DNA from 2 places in the Sphingobium sp. EP60837 genome. Region 1 is predicted to be linked to the other one. Evidence: riboswitches for the same ligand, from Rfam matches in the RefSeq annotation. Region 1 holds a riboswitch; the other holds the start of a gene.
What was found. Region 1 has a riboswitch for thiamine pyrophosphate ahead of EP837_RS07955 (DUF2065 family protein). Riboswitches for the same ligand answer to the same signal wherever they lie in the genome.
Positions count from the first base shown of each region.

Region 2: another riboswitch for thiamine pyrophosphate. It lies ahead of EP837_RS18470 (DUF2065 domain-containing protein); the one in region 1 lies ahead of EP837_RS07955 (DUF2065 family protein).

Region 1 covers NZ_CP015986.1:1,628,365-1,636,791, reverse strand. The annotation lists gene paoC (aldehyde oxidoreductase molybdenum-binding subunit PaoC) at 1-1,507, opposite strand, end outside; gene EP837_RS07975 (FAD binding domain-containing protein) at 1,504-2,460, opposite strand; gene paoA (aldehyde dehydrogenase iron-sulfur subunit PaoA) at 2,457-3,095, opposite strand; tRNA gene EP837_RS07965 (tRNA-Gly) at 3,349-3,423, shown strand; gene thiC (phosphomethylpyrimidine synthase ThiC) at 3,590-5,449, opposite strand; gene EP837_RS07955 (DUF2065 family protein) at 5,461-5,868, opposite strand; TPP riboswitch at 5,919-6,029, opposite strand; gene EP837_RS07950 (hypothetical protein) at 6,114-6,410, shown strand; gene EP837_RS07945 (cytochrome P450) at 6,429-7,802, opposite strand; gene EP837_RS07940 (hypothetical protein) at 7,799-8,427, opposite strand, start outside.
Region 2 covers NZ_CP015988.1:91,572-99,998, reverse strand. The annotation lists partial or broken gene EP837_RS20750 (SDR family NAD(P)-dependent oxidoreductase) at 94-962, shown strand; gene EP837_RS18500 (multidrug effflux MFS transporter) at 1,064-2,356, shown strand; gene EP837_RS18495 (aldo/keto reductase) at 2,444-3,427, shown strand; partial or broken gene EP837_RS18490 (aldo/keto reductase) at 3,628-4,079, opposite strand; gene EP837_RS18480 (carboxymuconolactone decarboxylase family protein) at 4,794-5,126, opposite strand; partial or broken gene EP837_RS18475 (transposase) at 5,372-5,722, opposite strand; TPP riboswitch at 6,160-6,270, shown strand; gene EP837_RS18470 (DUF2065 domain-containing protein) at 6,262-6,729, shown strand; gene thiC (phosphomethylpyrimidine synthase ThiC) at 6,741-8,427, shown strand, end outside.

The DNA of each region.
Region 1 (8,427 bases):
GACTGTCGCCCAGCCGCACTGTCACGCCATCGAGTGGCACGCCCAGCATTTCCGCCGCAGTCTGGCCCAGGATCGTATAGCTGCCGGTGCCGATGTCCGTCATGTCGGTTTCCACGATCACATGACCACGCGCATCCACGCCCACCCGCGCCCCGGAGGGCGCGACCAGATTTCCGCGAAAGGCGGCCGCCATGCCCATGCCGACCAGCCAGCGGCCGTCGCGAATCTGTCCTGGCTTGGCGCTGCGCCGCTCCCAGCCGAAGCGTTGCGCTCCTTCACGCAGGCACTCGACGAACTTGCGGCTTGAAAAAGGCCGCTGCGGCCCCGCCTCCGGATCATATTGCACATCGTTGCGGATACGGAGTTCGACTGGATCGACGCCGCACGCTTCGGCCAGTTCGTCCATCGCAACTTCCAGCGCCAGCATGCCGACCGCTTCGCCCGGCGCGCGCATGGCATTGCCTTCGGGCAGGTCAAGCTTGGCCAGGCGATGGGACGTCAGGCGGTTCGCGCCGCGATACAGCTGCCGCGTCTGCTGCGCCGCCAGTTCCGGACTGCCGCCTGGCAGGTCGCCAGACCAGACCTCATGCGCGATCGCATCGATGACGCCGTCCCGGTTTGCGCCCAGACGGATGCGCTGAATCGTCGCCGGGCGATGCGTCGTATTGTTCGGGATTTGCGGGCGGGCGAGCGCGACCTTTACCGGCCGGCCCACCGACCGTGCGCCAAGCGCCGCCAGCAGCGCGTCGGCGCGCAGGAACAGCTTCGCGCCGAAACCGCCGCCTATATAGGGCGCGACAACCCGGACATTGGCCTTGGGAATTTTCAGCGTACGCGCCATTTCGTCAACCGCCCAACCGACCATCTGGTTGGCGGTCCAGAGCGTAAGCTTGTCGCCATTCCAGGCCGCCGTGGTCGCATGCGGCTCCATCATCGCATGGCTTTGATCGGGGGTCGTATAATGTTGATCGATCTTCACCGCCGCCTTGGCGAAGGCCCCTTCGAAATCGCCCGCCTTGCTGTCGGGATCGCCGCCAAAGCCCGGCTGTGGAACGCCCGCCTTGCCGCGTTCGGCGGCAAGATCGTAGCGGCCTCGTTCCGGCGCATAATCGATGCGTAGCAGCTCTGCGGCGTCGCGCGCATTTTCGAATGTATCGGCGATTACCAGAGCAACCGCTTGATCATAATGTTCGATCTGCGGCCCGCCCAGCAGATGCGCCGTGTTCATATTGCCCTTGCCGAGCTGCCCCGCATTCTGATGCGTGATGATCCCGAGCACGCCAGGCGCGGCCTCCGCCGCACGCAGATCGATAGATCTGATCTGCCCCTTGGCGATGGCCGATCCGACGATCCAGCCATAGGCTGCATTGGGCGCGACATCATGACGCTCATAGGCATAGGGCGCGGTGCCGGAAACTTTCGCCGGCCCGTCTATACGGTCATGAGGAAGCCCGACGACGCGGCCGCGATCTATGGGATTGTTGGTGGCAGGCGTGTCGAACTTCACGACCGGGCCTCCTTCTGCTGAAAGACGGATACAAGCGTGCGAGCGGTCAGCCCCTGCTTGAAAGCGTTCTGCGCGGTGGGCCGTGCTCCGGCCAGCGCCGCCTCCGCCACGGCAGCGGCTCCTCGTGGCGCGGCGGCTTCTGCGGCTTCGACCCGCCAGGGCTTGGGAGCAAGGCCGCCAAAGGCGAAGCGTGCGCCGCCATCCTTGCCGAAAACGGCCGCCACTGAGACGAGCGCAAAGGCATAGGAACTACGGTCCCGAACCTTGCGATAGACATGGGCGCCGCCCAGCGGCTGGGGCAACGTGACCGAAGTGATGAGTTCGCCGGGCTTCAGCACATGTTCGACATGCGGCGTATCGCCAGGCAGCAGGTGAAAATCCGCGATCGGAATGGACCGGCGCGCGCCATCTGCGGCCAGCGTATCGACATTGGCGTCGAGCAGCCGCATCGCCACCGCCATGTCGGACGGGTGCTGGGCAATGCAGGCGTCGCTCGTGCCGATGATCGCCAGGCTGCGGCTGATCCCCTTCAACGCGCCGCAGCCACTGCCGGGCTTGCGTTTGTTGCAGGGCATGCGCGTGTCATAGAAATAGGGGCAACGGGTGCGCTGGAGCAGGTTTCCAGCCGTCGTCGCCTTGTTGCGCAGCTGGCCCGATGCCCCGGCGAGCAGGGCGCGGCTCAACACCGCATAGTCACGGCGCACCGTCTTGTCGGCAGCCAAATCGGTATTGCGCACGAGCGCACCGATCCTGAGGCCGCCGTCTTGCGTCCTTTCGATCCGGTCCAGGCCAAGGCGATTGACATCGATCAGATGGGCAGGCGTTTCGATCTGCAGCTTCATGAGGTCGAGCAGGTTGGTGCCCCCCGCGATGAAGCGGGCGCCCGGCATGCTGGCGGCGGCCTTCGCCGCTTCCTCGGGACTCGCGGCGCGGCTGTAGCTGAAGGGTCTCACGCGTTGTCCTCCCCTGCTGCATCGCGGATGGCGGCGATGATGTTGGGATAGGCGGCGCAGCGGCAGATATTGCCGCTCATCCGCTCGCGCAGTTCCGCGTCGCTAAAGGCGACCTTCTCAAGATTCGCCGTTGCATGACTGGGGATGCCAGCCTCCATCTCCTCCAGCATGGCGACCGCCGAGCAGATTTGCCCCGGCGTGCAGTAACCGCACTGATAACCGTCATGGGTGATGAAGGCGCGCTGCATCGGGTGCAGCTTTTCAGGCGATCCAAGGCCCTCGGTCGTGGTCACTGTCTCGCCTTCATGCATGACCGCCAGCGTCAGGCAACTGTTGATCCGCCGCCCTTCGACGATGACCGTGCAAGCGCCGCACTGGCCATGATCGCAGCCCTTTTTGGTGCCGGTGAGGTGCAGATGTTCCCGCAGTGCATCCAGCAACGTGGTGCGCGGGTCGAGTTGCAGATGCGCTTCCCGGCCATTTACGGTCAGTTCGACGGCAACCATGGGCTCTCCCTTGCTCGATTGGGGCTGGCGTCCCGGCGCAGCCTGCGCCTGACCCACGGCCGGAAACGCTGCAGCGGCCGCCGCGCTCCCTTGCAAAAGGCCGCGGCGCGTCAGATGGTCGGACGTCATAAGCCTCTCCTCCTGTTACCGGCTCGATCCCATGACGAAGCACGGCCGAAGATGATCCTGGATTATCCGAAAAGATGCAGGCCGCAGACTAACAGCGAGCCGCGTCACGCCAAGCCGAAAAAGACAGGATGCAGATGCAGACAGCGATTTGAAGAAATTTACGCTGCCCGCCATTTCTCCCTTGCCGAGGTGAATAAGCGCTGCTAGTTGCCCGCCTCACCCGCCGAGAGGGACATCTCCTCCGGCCGCCAGAGCGGGCGTAGCTCAGGGGTAGAGCACAACCTTGCCAAGGTTGGGGTCGAGGGTTCGAATCCCTTCGCCCGCTCCAGATTTCCCAGAAACTTTCATTCCATCATCGATGTTTCTGGGGCAGGACTACTCCTCATCGACATAGATAAGCCGCCGCGACCCGCCAGCCTTGGCGCCCGCGCGAATGCGATTTCATCACTGGTGAAGGTTGGTGAGCAGGCGCCGCGACCTGCTCACCCGTTCCGTCAATCGCGCTCGCGGTCGCCAGCGCCCATATAAAGTTCGCTGCCGGTCTGCCGGAAGATCTCGCTCATTTCGGCCATGCCTTTCTCCGCATCTTCCGCAGCGATGAAGGCGTCCGCGGGCTGATTCTGCTTCGCGGCGAAATCCCTTACCTCCTGCGTGATTTTCATCGAGCAGAATTTGGGGCCGCACATCGAGCAGAAGTGCGCACTCTTCGCGCCCTCGGCCGGCAGCGTCTGGTCGTGATATTTCTCCGCGGTGTCGGGGTCGAGCGACAGGTTGAACTGATCGCGCCAGCGGAATTCGAAGCGGGCGCGGCTCAGCGCATCGTCACGGACCTTGGCGGCCGGGTGGCCCTTTGCAAGGTCGGCGGCGTGGGCGGCGAGCTTGTAGGTAACCACACCCACCTTGACGTCGTCGCGATCGGGCAGGCCCAGATGCTCCTTGGGCGTGACGTAGCAGAGCATCGCCGTGCCGTACCAGCCGATCATGGCCGCGCCGATGCCGCTGGTGATATGGTCATAGCCCGGCGCAATGTCGGTGGTGAGCGGCCCGAGCGTGTAGAAGGGCGCCTCGCCGCAGGCTTCGAGCTGCTTGTCCATATTCTGCTTGATCTTGTGCATCGGCACATGGCCGGGGCCTTCGATCATCACCTGCACATCCTGTTCCCAGGCGCGCTTGGTGAGTTCGCCCAGCGTATAGAGTTCGGCGAACTGCGCCTCGTCATTGGCGTCGGCGATTGATCCGGGGCGCAGGCCATCACCCAGCGAATAGGCGATGTCATAAGCCTTCATGATTTCGGTGATCTCGTCGAAATGTTCGTAGAGGAAGCTTTCCTTGTGATGGGCCAAGCACCATTTCGCCATGATCGACCCGCCGCGCGAGACGATGCCGGTGACGCGCTTGGCGGTCATCGGAATATAGGGCAGGCGCACGCCCGCATGGATGGTGAAATAATCCACGCCCTGCTCGGCCTGCTCGATCAGCGTGTCGCGGAAGATGTCCCAGGTCAGTTCCTCGGCAATGCCGCCGACCTTCTCCAGCGCCTGATAGATCGGCACGGTGCCGATCGGGACCGGCGAGTTGCGCAGGATCCATTCACGGGTGTCGTGGATGTTGCGGCCGGTCGACAGGTCCATCACAGTATCCGCGCCCCAGCGGATCGACCACACTAGCTTGTCGACTTCGCTCGCCACATCGGAGGCGACGGCGCTGTTGCCGATGTTCGCGTTGATCTTCACCAGGAAATTTCGGCCGATCGCCATCGGCTCCGATTCCGGGTGGTTGATGTTGTTGGGGATGATGGCGCGGCCGCGCGCGACCTCGTCACGGACGAACTCGGGCGTCACATAATCGGGGATTTCCGCGCCCCAATCCTGGCCATCACGGACAAATTCGGCGAGGCGGGCGCGGCCGAGATTCTCGCGCTCGGCGACATATTCCATCTCCGGCGTGATGATGCCGCGGCGGGCATAATGCATCTGGGAGACGTTCATACCCGGCTTGGCGCGCAAGGGGCGTATGACGAGGTTGGGGAAGGGCTGGACGCCGCCGCTGCGGTCGGGACCTTTGAGGCCATTGTCCTCCGGCTTGATCACACGGGCGTCATATTCCTCGACATCGCCACGGCCGATGATCCAGTCACGGCGCAGTTGCGGCAGGCCCGCCATGATGTCTATGCGCGCATTCGGGTCGGTGTAAGGACCAGAGGTGTCATAGACCCGCACCGGTGGCTCGCCGCTGCCCGGCTCCAGATCGATCTCGCGCATGGCGACCTTGAGCGGGCCGACATGGATTTTGCGCGAGCCACGGATGGGGCCAGTGGTGACGCGCATTTCGGTGCGAGCTGGAATGTCGGCCATGGATTTTCCTTTCAGACGATTGCGGTGGCGCGGCCAGTGAGGCCGGCGAGGAAGAGGAGGGTGCCAAGGATGATGCTGGCGATCGCCCAGGCACGAGTGAATTTGACCGACCAGCGGCCGATCCTGATGAGCGGCCCCGGCACGGCAAGCAGCAGCGCGCCTTCGATCAGCGCCATATAGCCGATCAGCGACACGATGATGGCAAGCAGATCGGTCCAGATGCTGTGGATAAGAACGAGCGCAGCGCCCACCGTGAATACAGGAAAACCCAGAGCCATGACGAGACCGGGTGAGCGCTCCAATTCCTCCATCATCGCGCGCCAGCGCAGTGGCGCAACAAAGCCGCCAATGCCCACGACGATCATGTAAAGGCCGATCGCTTCGGCCAGGCGCAAGCTAAGGACGGAAGTCGTATCCATCGGCAGTCCGTCCTCCTCTTGTCGCGCGTGGCGGAGGTTGGGCGGATTGTTTTTGACAAGCCGTCCCTCCCTACGCCGGTTTTAACCGGATCAGGTTCAGCGGGTCGCAGCCACATCAGCCGCCTCTCAACCGCCTGTGAGCGGTCCCCCGGGGATCGCGACTGGATAGCCGAAACGGGCACCAAGCGAAAGTCCCCTTGGCGGGCGCTGGACAGGATCAGCGTTTTTCCGCTCTACTGTCGGGCATGAAGCATCATGATCTGTCCACCAAGGAAGGGCGCAAGGCGCACCGGCACGAACTGCGCATGGTCGCCGTCCGGCCGCGCCGTTGGGGATTGTGGCTGCTGACGGCGGGATTTCTGCTGCTGCTGACGCCATCGGCGCTCAATCTTCACAGCCTGTTCGGGCTGTGGCCGCCGATGCTGGGCGCGGTCTGCATCCTTGCAGGTACCCCTTTGCTGGTGGCGAGCGTGGTGCTGAAGCGGCGCTATAGGCGGCAACGCGCAGCGGGGCAGGCAATGGTGGGCAGGATCGCAGGCTGACAGCGGGTAGCGAGTTCGCTAGGCTTCGATTCCGCCGAACATCAGCTTCATCCCGCTCCTGGGCCGGATCGTCAGGCGGCTGATCGGCTCCGGCTTGAACCCCTGGGGCACCGACAGGCGATAGCGTCGCACTACGCTGGCGATCACCGTCATCACCTCCTGCTGGGCGAAGCCCGCACCTACGCAGACGCGTGGCCCCCGGCCGAAGGGGAACCAGGCTTGGCGCACCATCTCCGCATTGGCGGGATCATCGAAGCGGTCGGGGTCGAAACTGTGCGGACAGGCCCAATTGTCCTTGTTCCGCTGGGTCAGCCACGGCGCGACGACCAGCATCGCGCCCTCCTCCAGTTGCTTGTCCCGCATCGGCATGGGGCAGGTGACTTCGCGCGGAAAGAAAGCGACGGGCGGATAGAGGCGCAGCGTTTCGCGGAAGATGTTGCGGATCGCGCTCATGTCCTTGAGCATCGCGGCGGTGAGCGGGGCGTCGCCGGTAAGCTCGACAACCTCAGCGCGGGCAGCGGTTTGGATATGGACGCATTCGGCCAGCATGTAGAGCGCCCAGGTCATGGTGCTGGCCGAGGTTTCATGGCCCGCAAGGAAGACGGTGGATACCTGGTCCATCACTTGTTGAATGGTGAAAGGCTCGTCGGTTTCCGGGTGCCTCGCTTCGATCAGCGACTGCAGAATATCTCTATGAGGCGCTTCACCGCCCTGATGGAAGCCTTCATAACGGGCCTCGACAATGGGGCGGAAAACGTCGTGGATGGCCTTGGCGGGCTTCAAGGACCGCTTTTCGAACCAGCCGGCGGGGAAGCCATAGAGGCGCAGCATCGAGGCGCTATGGGCCAGCCTCTGGAACTTGCCGAAGGCGGTGTGAATGATGTTGGAGCGATGTTCGTCCAGCGCTTCCGAAAACAGCGTGCGGAAGATGATGTCTGCCGCCACATGGGTCATCATCGGGTCGATATCGACCGGCTTGGCTCTGTCGGCGGCGTCGAGACGGGCGAGCAGATCGTCAGCGGCCGCGACCATCAGCGGCATGGAACGATTGAGCGCGGTATGAGCAAAGGCCGGGTTCACCATGGCGCGCTGGCTTTCCCAATCCTCGCCATTGGCCGAGAAAACGCTGTTGCCGATCAAAGGAGAGAGGTTGCGGACCAGCTCGCGATGCTTGGGAAAGGTCGTGCCGCCGCGCAGGATCTTGTCCACCAGCGGCAGCTCGTTGGCGATGTACATGGTCTGGCCGGGCATGCGGATTTCGCCCAGCTTCATCGTGTAGCTCTTTTCGAAGAGCACATGGATCCAGCTGTGCCAGCCGCGCAGGAAGCGCTTCATCAGGCCGCGCTTGGTGCGGGGCGGCTCAGGATAGGGTGGAGTAAAAGCGTCCTTCACGGGATGGTCCTGAACTGTTCAATGGCCTCATCGACCGTGCGGCGGCCCGCGGTGAGGCTGACATAATCTACCGGTGACACGCGGTCGCCCACGCGCAGATAATCGAAATGCGCCTCATATTTGTTCGACCAGCCGCTGTGATAATTGTCCGGGTCGTAAAAAAGGTGGAAGCGTGGGGACAACAGGTCCACGCGGGCCGCGCAACGGTCCGACACAAGGCGGATCGGATGCACGTCATAATAGGCCGCGCCGTCCGGGGGGGCCGAGAAATCGACCAGGCGGAAATGCTTGTCGTCCAAGGTCTTCAGATCGTCATGATACCAGGCGGCATCCTTGCGCAGCGCGATGACGGGAACCACTTGGCCCAGTGTTAGAAGGATGAAATTGGGGGGCAGCGGCTTGTCCCCTCGCAGTTCGAGGATGCGGCGCAGCACGCTCATCGCATAGATGGTGCCGTTGCTGTGGGAAGCGAAGATGACCTCGTCATAAGGCCCATCCATTTCCTCCACGATGCGGGCGGCGAACTGATCAAGGCGCGCGTTCATCTCCTCGCCCGGACCACGGGCGGCGACGCTATGATTATAATACATGAAGCGCAGCAGCCAGGGCACGATCAGCTTGTTAA
Region 2 (8,427 bases), on a different replicon from region 1:
AAATCGGCTCTGAATTTCCGAGCGATCCCCGAACGCCCTTTCATTCTGCCGGATCGACGCCGTCCAGCAACTCTTCATAGTTTGGCTCAGGATGGCCTCGGGCGCGAGACCGCGCGCACGCTCCTCATGCATGGCGCCGAGGTCGTCGGGGCCGCCCGCGACCTGGCGAAGGCTGAGTCAGCGACGGCTTCCATCTATACCGGCACCAACGACCGCGCTGGCAGGCTGGAGCTTGTCACGCTCGATCTCGCAGATCTCGCCAGCGTCAACGCCTGCGCGGAGGGCCTATTGGCCGACCGCCGCCCATTTGACGTGGTCATCGCCAACGCGGGCGTGATGGCGACGCCTTTCGGCCACACGAAGGACGGCTTTGAGACGCAGTTCGGCACCAACTTCATCGGCCATTTCGTGCTCATCAACCGGATTGCGCCCCTTCTCCGGAGCGGCGGACGGGTCGTAGTCCTGTCGTCGGCGGCGAATGGTATAGCTGACGTCGACCTCGACGATCCCAATTTCGAGAACAATCCTACGAGAAATGGAGCGCCTATGGCCGTTCCAAGACGGCGGATGCGTTGCTCGTGGTCGAGTTCGACAAGCGTCACCGCGAGCGTGGGATTAGGGCCGTCGCGGTTCATCCCGGGGGTATCAAGACCGAGCTGCAACGCCACTATCCCGCCGAGGAGGAGCAGGCGCTGGTGGACTCGATCAACAAAGCCAATGTCCAAGCCGGTCTCCCGCCGTTCCAGTACAAGACTGTCGAACAGGGCGCAGCCACTTCGGTGTGGGCAGCGCTTGTTGCAGACGCCGATGCGGTTGGCGGGCGCTACTGCGAGGATTGCCATGTGGCGCAGGTCGCGGACGGAGAAGGCCTGAGAGGCGGAGTCCGGCCCGATGCGATCGACCCCGATCGCGCCTCGGCGCTTTGGTCCAAAGCGGAGGAAATGGTGGGCGAGCGCTACTGATCGCCTCGCCACACGGATGAGAGACCTGCCTGCGTAGAAGGCGGTGCCCTCATCATAAAGCGGCTGTCTTCTCAGCTAATCTCCTGTCTTCGAAAGCTTCGATGTTGTTCCAGTCGTCAGCCCCCGCCGCGTCCACTTCGACCGATCAGACGCCCTCGTTTCGCCTGGTGACCGTGTTGAGCGGGTTGATGGCGTTCGCCTCGATCTCCACCGACATTTACCTGCCTGCCTTGCCGGCCCTCAGGCATGCGTTCGCCGGTGGGTCCGACCGGGTGGAACTGACGCTCTCTGGATTTCTTGTCGGCTTCAGCGCCGGGCAACTCCTTTGGGGTCCGATCAGCGACCGTTATGGACGCCGGCTACCGATTACTGCCGGACTGATCTTGTTCATCATCGGATCGTCCGGCTGTGCGATGGCGACGTCACTCTGGCATTTGATTGGATGGCGTGTGCTGCAGGCCCTCGGCGCGTGCGTCGGGCCGGTGCTAGCGCGTGCGATGGCGCGAGATCTCTATGGACGCGATCGTACAGCGCAGCTGCTATCGACCCTGATGCTGGTGATGGGTATCGCTCCATTGCTCGGGCCGCTCATCGGTGGTCAGTTGCTGCATATCGGCACCTGGCGAACGCTGTTCTGGCTCCTCGCCATCATCGGGGCCGTCATGATCATCCCGGTCGGGCGGCTGCCGGAATCCCTCCCGGCGCACCGTCGCTCGACTGCTTCGCTGCGAGGCGAGTTCGCCAGTTACGCCAAACTCGTCAAGGACCGGACGATCATGGCCTATGCGCTGGCGAGCGGCTTCTACTATGCGGGTATTTACGCCTATCTCGCTGGCACGCCGTTTGCCTATATCAGCTACTACCGGGTGCCGACGGAGTTTTACGGACTGCTAATGGGAACCGGCATCATCGGGCAGATGGGGCTGAATCTGGTAAATCGTCGCTATGTGACGCGCGTTGGCAGCGACCGGATGTTTCGCTGGGGCGCATTGCTCGTTGCCATCTCCGGGCTTGCCGCGGGCGTTGCGGCGTGGACGGGTTTTGGCGGGCTGCCCGGGCTCGTTGCCACGCTCTTCCTTTTCCTGGCTGCCAATGGGCTGTTCATCGCCAATGCGGTCGCAGGCGCGATGGAGGCGCAGCCTAAACGTGCTGATGCGACATCGGCACTCGTAGGGTCGATCCAGTTCGGCAGCGGCATCTTCGGCTCGGCGGCGGTAGGATGGCTGGCGGATGGCACGCCGCGATCCATGGGCCTGATCTTGGGGACAACCGCCGTTGCCTGTCTGATTGCGGCCTGGCTCGTGCCTCGCCCGTCGAAAACCGCGAAAGTCGACAAGTCGCATAGCTCTTCAACTTCTGCTTCCACCGAAACCGACTATCAAAGTGCCATATAAGTGAATGCCGTGACGTTGGAGTAATCAACGCGGTTCGGTGCACCTACATCGTGGCTTATCCAGCTGCCACCGAAGAAAGGACGACAGATGCAAATGCGTGAGCTTGGCAACAGCGGACTGGTGGTGTCAGCCCTCGGCTTTGGCTGCATGGGGTTGTCATTCGGCTACGGGCCTGCAGTTGAACACAACGATGCGGTCGCGCTGATCCGAAAGGCACACGGCCTGGGCGTCACCTTCTTCGACACCGCCGAAGCTTATGGCGCCGAGAATGAGGAACTGCTTGGCGAGGCTGTGGCGCCTTTTCGCGATTCCGTCGTGATCGCCACCAAATTCGGGTGGAAGGATGGCAACGCTCGAACCGGCCTGCTCGACAGCCGCCCAAAGCGCATCCGCGCCGTCGCGGACCAGTCACTGCAGCGCCTCAGGACGGACAGGATCGACCTGTTCTACCAGCACCGCGTCGATCCCGACGTGCCTATCGAGGAGGTCGCGGGCGCAGTTCGCGATCTGATCACCGAGGGCAAGGTCAAGCATTTTGGCCTGTCGGAAGCCGGCGTCCAGACGATCCGGCGCGCACATGCTGTCCAGCCCGTCGCCGCAATCCAGAGCGAATATTCGATGTTCACGCGCGACCCGGAGGCGAGCATCCTGCCGGTGCTGGAGGAACTAGGTATCGGTTTCGTTCCGTTCAGCCCGCTGGGCAAGGGTTTCCTGACCGGAAAGATTGATACCGCTACCAAATTCGCAGAAGGCGATATCCGTAACACCCTCCCGCGTTTCCAGGGCGAGGCTCGCGCGGCCAACCAGAAGCTTGCCGAGCAGGTTACCGCTTTCGCCGCCTACAAGGGCCTGACGCCGGCTCAGGTTGCGCTCGCATGGCTGCTCGCGCAAAAGCCCTGGATTGTGCCTATCCCTGGCACGACGAAGCTTCATCGGCTCGAGGAGAATATGTTCGCTGCCGGAGTGTCGCTAGCCGACGAGGATCTGCGGACACTGAACGGCATTTTGTCAAGCACCACCGTGCAAGGCGCGCGCTACACTGAGCAGGCCATGAGCCTGATCGATCGGTGACCATGGCGCGTAGCCTATGGTCGGCATAGTCGGTGCATCCCACGTCGACCTCGTGAGGGTGGTCGTTTCTACGGCTTAATCACAGGTGACTTTTCTGGAACGAACTGCTGACTACGTCTGGTCCTGCAGATCGCCAAGGATGTGCTCCGTGTCCGCGCAAAGCAATTTCTCGTACCTGGATAGCTTCTGCACGCACACGTGAAAACCAAAACCTTACCCTGCGCGACAAGGTCCGCCACCGCGCCCGCGACCTCTTCAATTGGCACCTCGGGGTCGACCCGATGCTGGTAGAATAGGTCAATACGGTGCGTCTTCAGTCGCCGCAGCAACTGCTCTGCGACCAGGCGGATCCGCTCTCTGGCTTACTGTCAAGCTGGCCACTTCGAGGGTCGCCATCTTTCCAGCCGAACTTCGTCGCGATCACCACGCTGTCTCTAAACGGCGCCACCGCATCGCCCACCAGTTCCTCATTTGCGGCGCCATAGGCTTCGGCGGTGTCAAAAAAGCTGACGCCCAGATCGTAGGCTGTCCGGATCATGGCGAGGGCGTCCTCCCGATCAATTGCGGGGCCATAGCCGAATGACAGCCCCATGCAACCAAAACCCAGGGCAGATAATTTTGGGCCGTTCTTTCCAAGTATGCGCGTCTGCATGAGCGATCCTACTTCACAGGAAGAGCTTTATCGGTGATATGTGTGCGCTGTATCCGACAGGATTAGCGCAGCGAGGCGGGATAAGGCCCTTAGAGCGGCTCATATATGCGACGGAGCGGCAGAGAATGCGGGACGCGATCGAATGCGTCTCGAGATGGATGATCGGGATCGCACTGCTTAAGGCATACACCACAACGATATGCGCATAGCCGCCAGTGTCGTGCGGCTGGCAATATTCGGCGGAAAACAGCTCCGGCAGGAGAGACCTTGTGACTGAAGACAGGCATGCTTCACCGCTCGCACGCCGAAGCGCGCCAACGCGAATTCCGAGTAATCAAGGCGAAATCGCAAAGTGCGGTGCAAAGGCTCCATGTCGCAACGCACAGGATTAGCACGGTCCGCCGGCCCTCTTCGTCGACCAGCCTGCCAAGTAAAGAGGCCCACGCTGCAATATGCAGCGATAGCGACCGTTTCACGGGATCGACGAAGAGGTTCAGCCTTTGCCGATCGATATAGATCAGGCCATATGCGAGGGCGAGCAAACGAAGGAACCAGGCCTGCTGTAAATTCTGCCTTATCACTTTGCATCTTGGCTTTACGGTGTCGTCGACCGCGCAGGAACGGCCCCGACCGGCATTTCGGATGTCCCTTCAGATCCATCTCCTCGCCCGTCAAGCTGCTTATTTTCCATGGGCTGACCATTCTCGACTGCTATTAGTCGTCCAGTTCGGCACCGAAGATTTCGCTCGCGCGGACCGCGGCGGACGATGCGGCAGGCCATCCCGCGTAGAAGGCCATATGCGTGATCATCTCCACAATTTCAGCCTGCGAAACGCCATTCTCGATCGCGAGGGGAAAATGTGTCGCCATCTGCTCAGTCCTGCCCAGCGCGACCAACGCCGCGCAGGTGATAAGGCTGCGATCACGCTTCGAGAGTTCCGGCCTCTCCCAGATGTCACCATATAATATTTCATTCCCCAACTGGGCGAATTTCGGTGCGATCCGACGGACTATGTCCTTTGCGGGTGGATTCTTCGGCTGCGTCATAACGGCATCTCCTGAAATATTATGCGATTGCCACACAGCGGATCAGCTTTCCAGCCCATGTCCTCACCATAGCGGCCGCCCTGGATTGATCCAGCGACACAAGCTGCGATTGCTCTAAAATCTACCTCCAACGAAACTGTTCCTGGGCAGAAATCGGCACGTTCAATTCGGTGCGTTATCATCCGAGAATCGGAACGTGAACCAACCCTATTTGACCGATCCTGGTTCAAAATGCTGGTAGCTCGATCATCGACCGAGCGCGTCGATATGCCCTGGATATACGCCTCTTGGATGACCTCCGTCAGGGCCTTCTCGGCCAGCCGGCGGGGCTCCAGGAAGCCAGGAAAATAGCTGCCGGTGCGCAGCTTGGGGATGCGCAGCTCGACCGTGCCCGCGCGCCTCTCCCAATCCCGATCGCGGTAGCCATTGCGCTGGGCCTGCCGCTCCGCGCTCTTCTCGCCGTAAGCGGCACCCGTCAGCCCACCGACCTCAAGTTCCATCAGCTGCTGCGCCGCAAAGCCGATCATCTCACGTAGAAAATCGCTGTCGGCGCTCTTTCCCAGCAGCGCCTGAGCGTACATCATCTCCTTAGTTATCGGGATCTCCATAGCTTGAGTGTCGCAACCCAAATCTATCCGAGATCTCCGATGGCCACCCGCGAAACTGACCGGCCGCTACTGCGCTTATTCGATGAGCGCGCGTCCGGTCAGCTTCGCTAACCGTCGAGCTACGCCATCACCGGGGACACACCTCATGCGGTCGATAAAGCAGCGCCCTTTCAGGACATCAAGCACATTGCGGAAAAACCAAAAGCCCTTCAAACGCCAAATTTCCTCGGGCGCCTCATGAGAGCCGTTAAGATGGATTCAGCAAAAGAGTTCGGGCAAGTGGGCCGCAACTGCCGTTTCCGCAACGCTGATATGGGCCGATTTCACCTCACCCGGTGTACATTGTCGACTTGTAGGGCCGCTCAACACCCCCACAAATAAGTGCGGTTAGGACTTTCATAGGCCGGATTAATACACTATCGGGGGCGTCATCCCCGGGGGACCGCTCACAGGCGGTTGAGAGGCGGCTGATGTGGCTGCGACCCGCTGAACCTGATCCGGTTAAAACCGGCGTAGGGAGGGACGGCTTGTCAAAGGCAATCCGCCCATCCTCCGCCATGCGCGACGAAGAGGAGGACGGACTGCCGATGGACACCATTTCCGTCCTGACCCTGCGCCTCTCCGAAGCGATCGGCCTCTACATGATCGTCGCGGGAATCGGCGGCCTCACTGCGCCGCAGCGCTGGCGCGCTATGATGGAGGATTTGGAGCGTTTGCCCGGTCTCGTCATGGCCCTCGGCTTTCCTGTATTCGCGGTGGGCGCAGCGCTGATCCTCATCCACAGCATCTGGACCGATCCCCTCGCTGTCATCGTGTCGCTGATCGGCTATGTCTCGCTGGTCGAAGGCGCGCTGCTGCTCGCCGTGCCGGGGCCGCTCATCAGGATCGGCCGCTGGTCGGTCCAATTCACTCGCGCCTGGGCGATCGTCAGTATCGTGCTGGGCATCCTTCTCTTCCTCGCTGGCCTCACCGGCCGCGCAACCGTTATCGCCTGAAAGGAAAACTCATGGCCGACCTCCCCGCCCGCACCGAAATGCGCGTTACAACCGGTCCCATCCGTGGCTCGCGCAAAATCCATGTCGGCCCGCTCAAGGTCGCCATGCGCGAGATCGACCTGGAGCCGGGCAGCGGCGAGCCGCCGGTGCGCGTCTATGATACGTCCGGCCCCTATACCGATCCCGATGCGCGGATCGACATCATGGCGGGCCTGCCTGCGCTGCGCCGAGATTGGATCGTCGGACGGGGCGATGTTGAGGAATATGACGCCCGCGCCATCCAGCCGGAAGATAACGGCCTGAAAGGACCGGATCGTTCCGGCGGCGTCCAATCCTTCCCCAACACGATCAGACGGCCCCTGCGCGCGAAGCCCGGCATGAACGTCTCCCAGATGCACTATGCCCGCCGCGGCATCATCACGCCGGAGATGGAATATGTCGCCGAGCGTGAAAATCTCGGCCGTGCCCGTCTCGCCGAATATGTCCGCGACGGGCAGGATTGGGGCGCGTCGATCCCCGACTATGTGACGCCCGAGTTCGTCCGCGAGGAAGTCGCGCGCGGTCGCGCCATCATCCCGTCCAACATCAACCACCCGGAATCGGAGCCGATGGCGATCGGCCGTAATTTCCTGGTGAAGATCAACGCCAATATCGGCAACAGCGCCGTCGCGTCCGATGTGGCGAGCGAGGTCGACAAGCTGGTCTGGTCGATCCGCTGGGGCGCGGACACGGTGATGGACCTTTCCACCGGGCGCAACATCCACGACACGCGCGAATGGATCATGCGCAACTCGCCGGTCCCGATCGGCACCGTGCCCATCTATCAGGCGCTGGAGAAGGTCGGCGGCATTGCCGAAGAGCTGACCTGGGACATCTTCCGCGACACGCTCATCGAGCAAGCCGAGCAGGGCGTGGACTATTTCACCATCCATGCGGGCGTGCGCCTGCCCTATATCCCGATGACGGCGAAGCGCGTCACCGGCATCGTCAGCCGTGGCGGGTCGATCATGGCGAAATGGTGCCTTGCCCATCACAAGGAAAGCTTCCTCTACGAGCATTTCGACGAGATCACCGAGATCATGAAGGCCTATGACATCGCCTATTCGCTTGGCGATGGTCTGCGCCCCGGCTCCATCGCCGACGCCAATGACGAGGCGCAGTTCGCCGAACTCTACACGCTGGGCGAACTCACCAAGCGCGCCTGGGAACAGGATGTGCAGGTCATGATCGAAGGGCCGGGCCATGTGCCGATGCACAAGATCAAGCAGAATATGGACAAGCAGCTGGAGGCATGTGGAGAAGCGCCCTTCTACACGCTTGGGCCGCTCACGACCGACATCGCGCCGGGTTACGACCATATCACCAGCGGCATCGGCGCGGCGATGATCGGCTGGTACGGCACGGCGATGCTTTGCTATGTCACGCCCAAGGAGCATCTGGGCCTGCCCGACCGGGACGATGTGAAGGTCGGCGTCGTCACCTACAAGCTGGCCGCCCACGCAGCCGATCTCGCCAAGGGCCACCCCGCCGCCAAGGTCCGCGACGATGCGCTGAGCCGCGCCCGTTTCGAATTCCGCTGGCGTGACCAGTTCAACCTGTCGCTCGACCCTGACACGGCGGAAAAATATCACGACCAGACGCTGCCCGCCGAGGGCGCGAAGACCGCGCATTTCTGCTCCATGTGCGGCCCCAAATTCT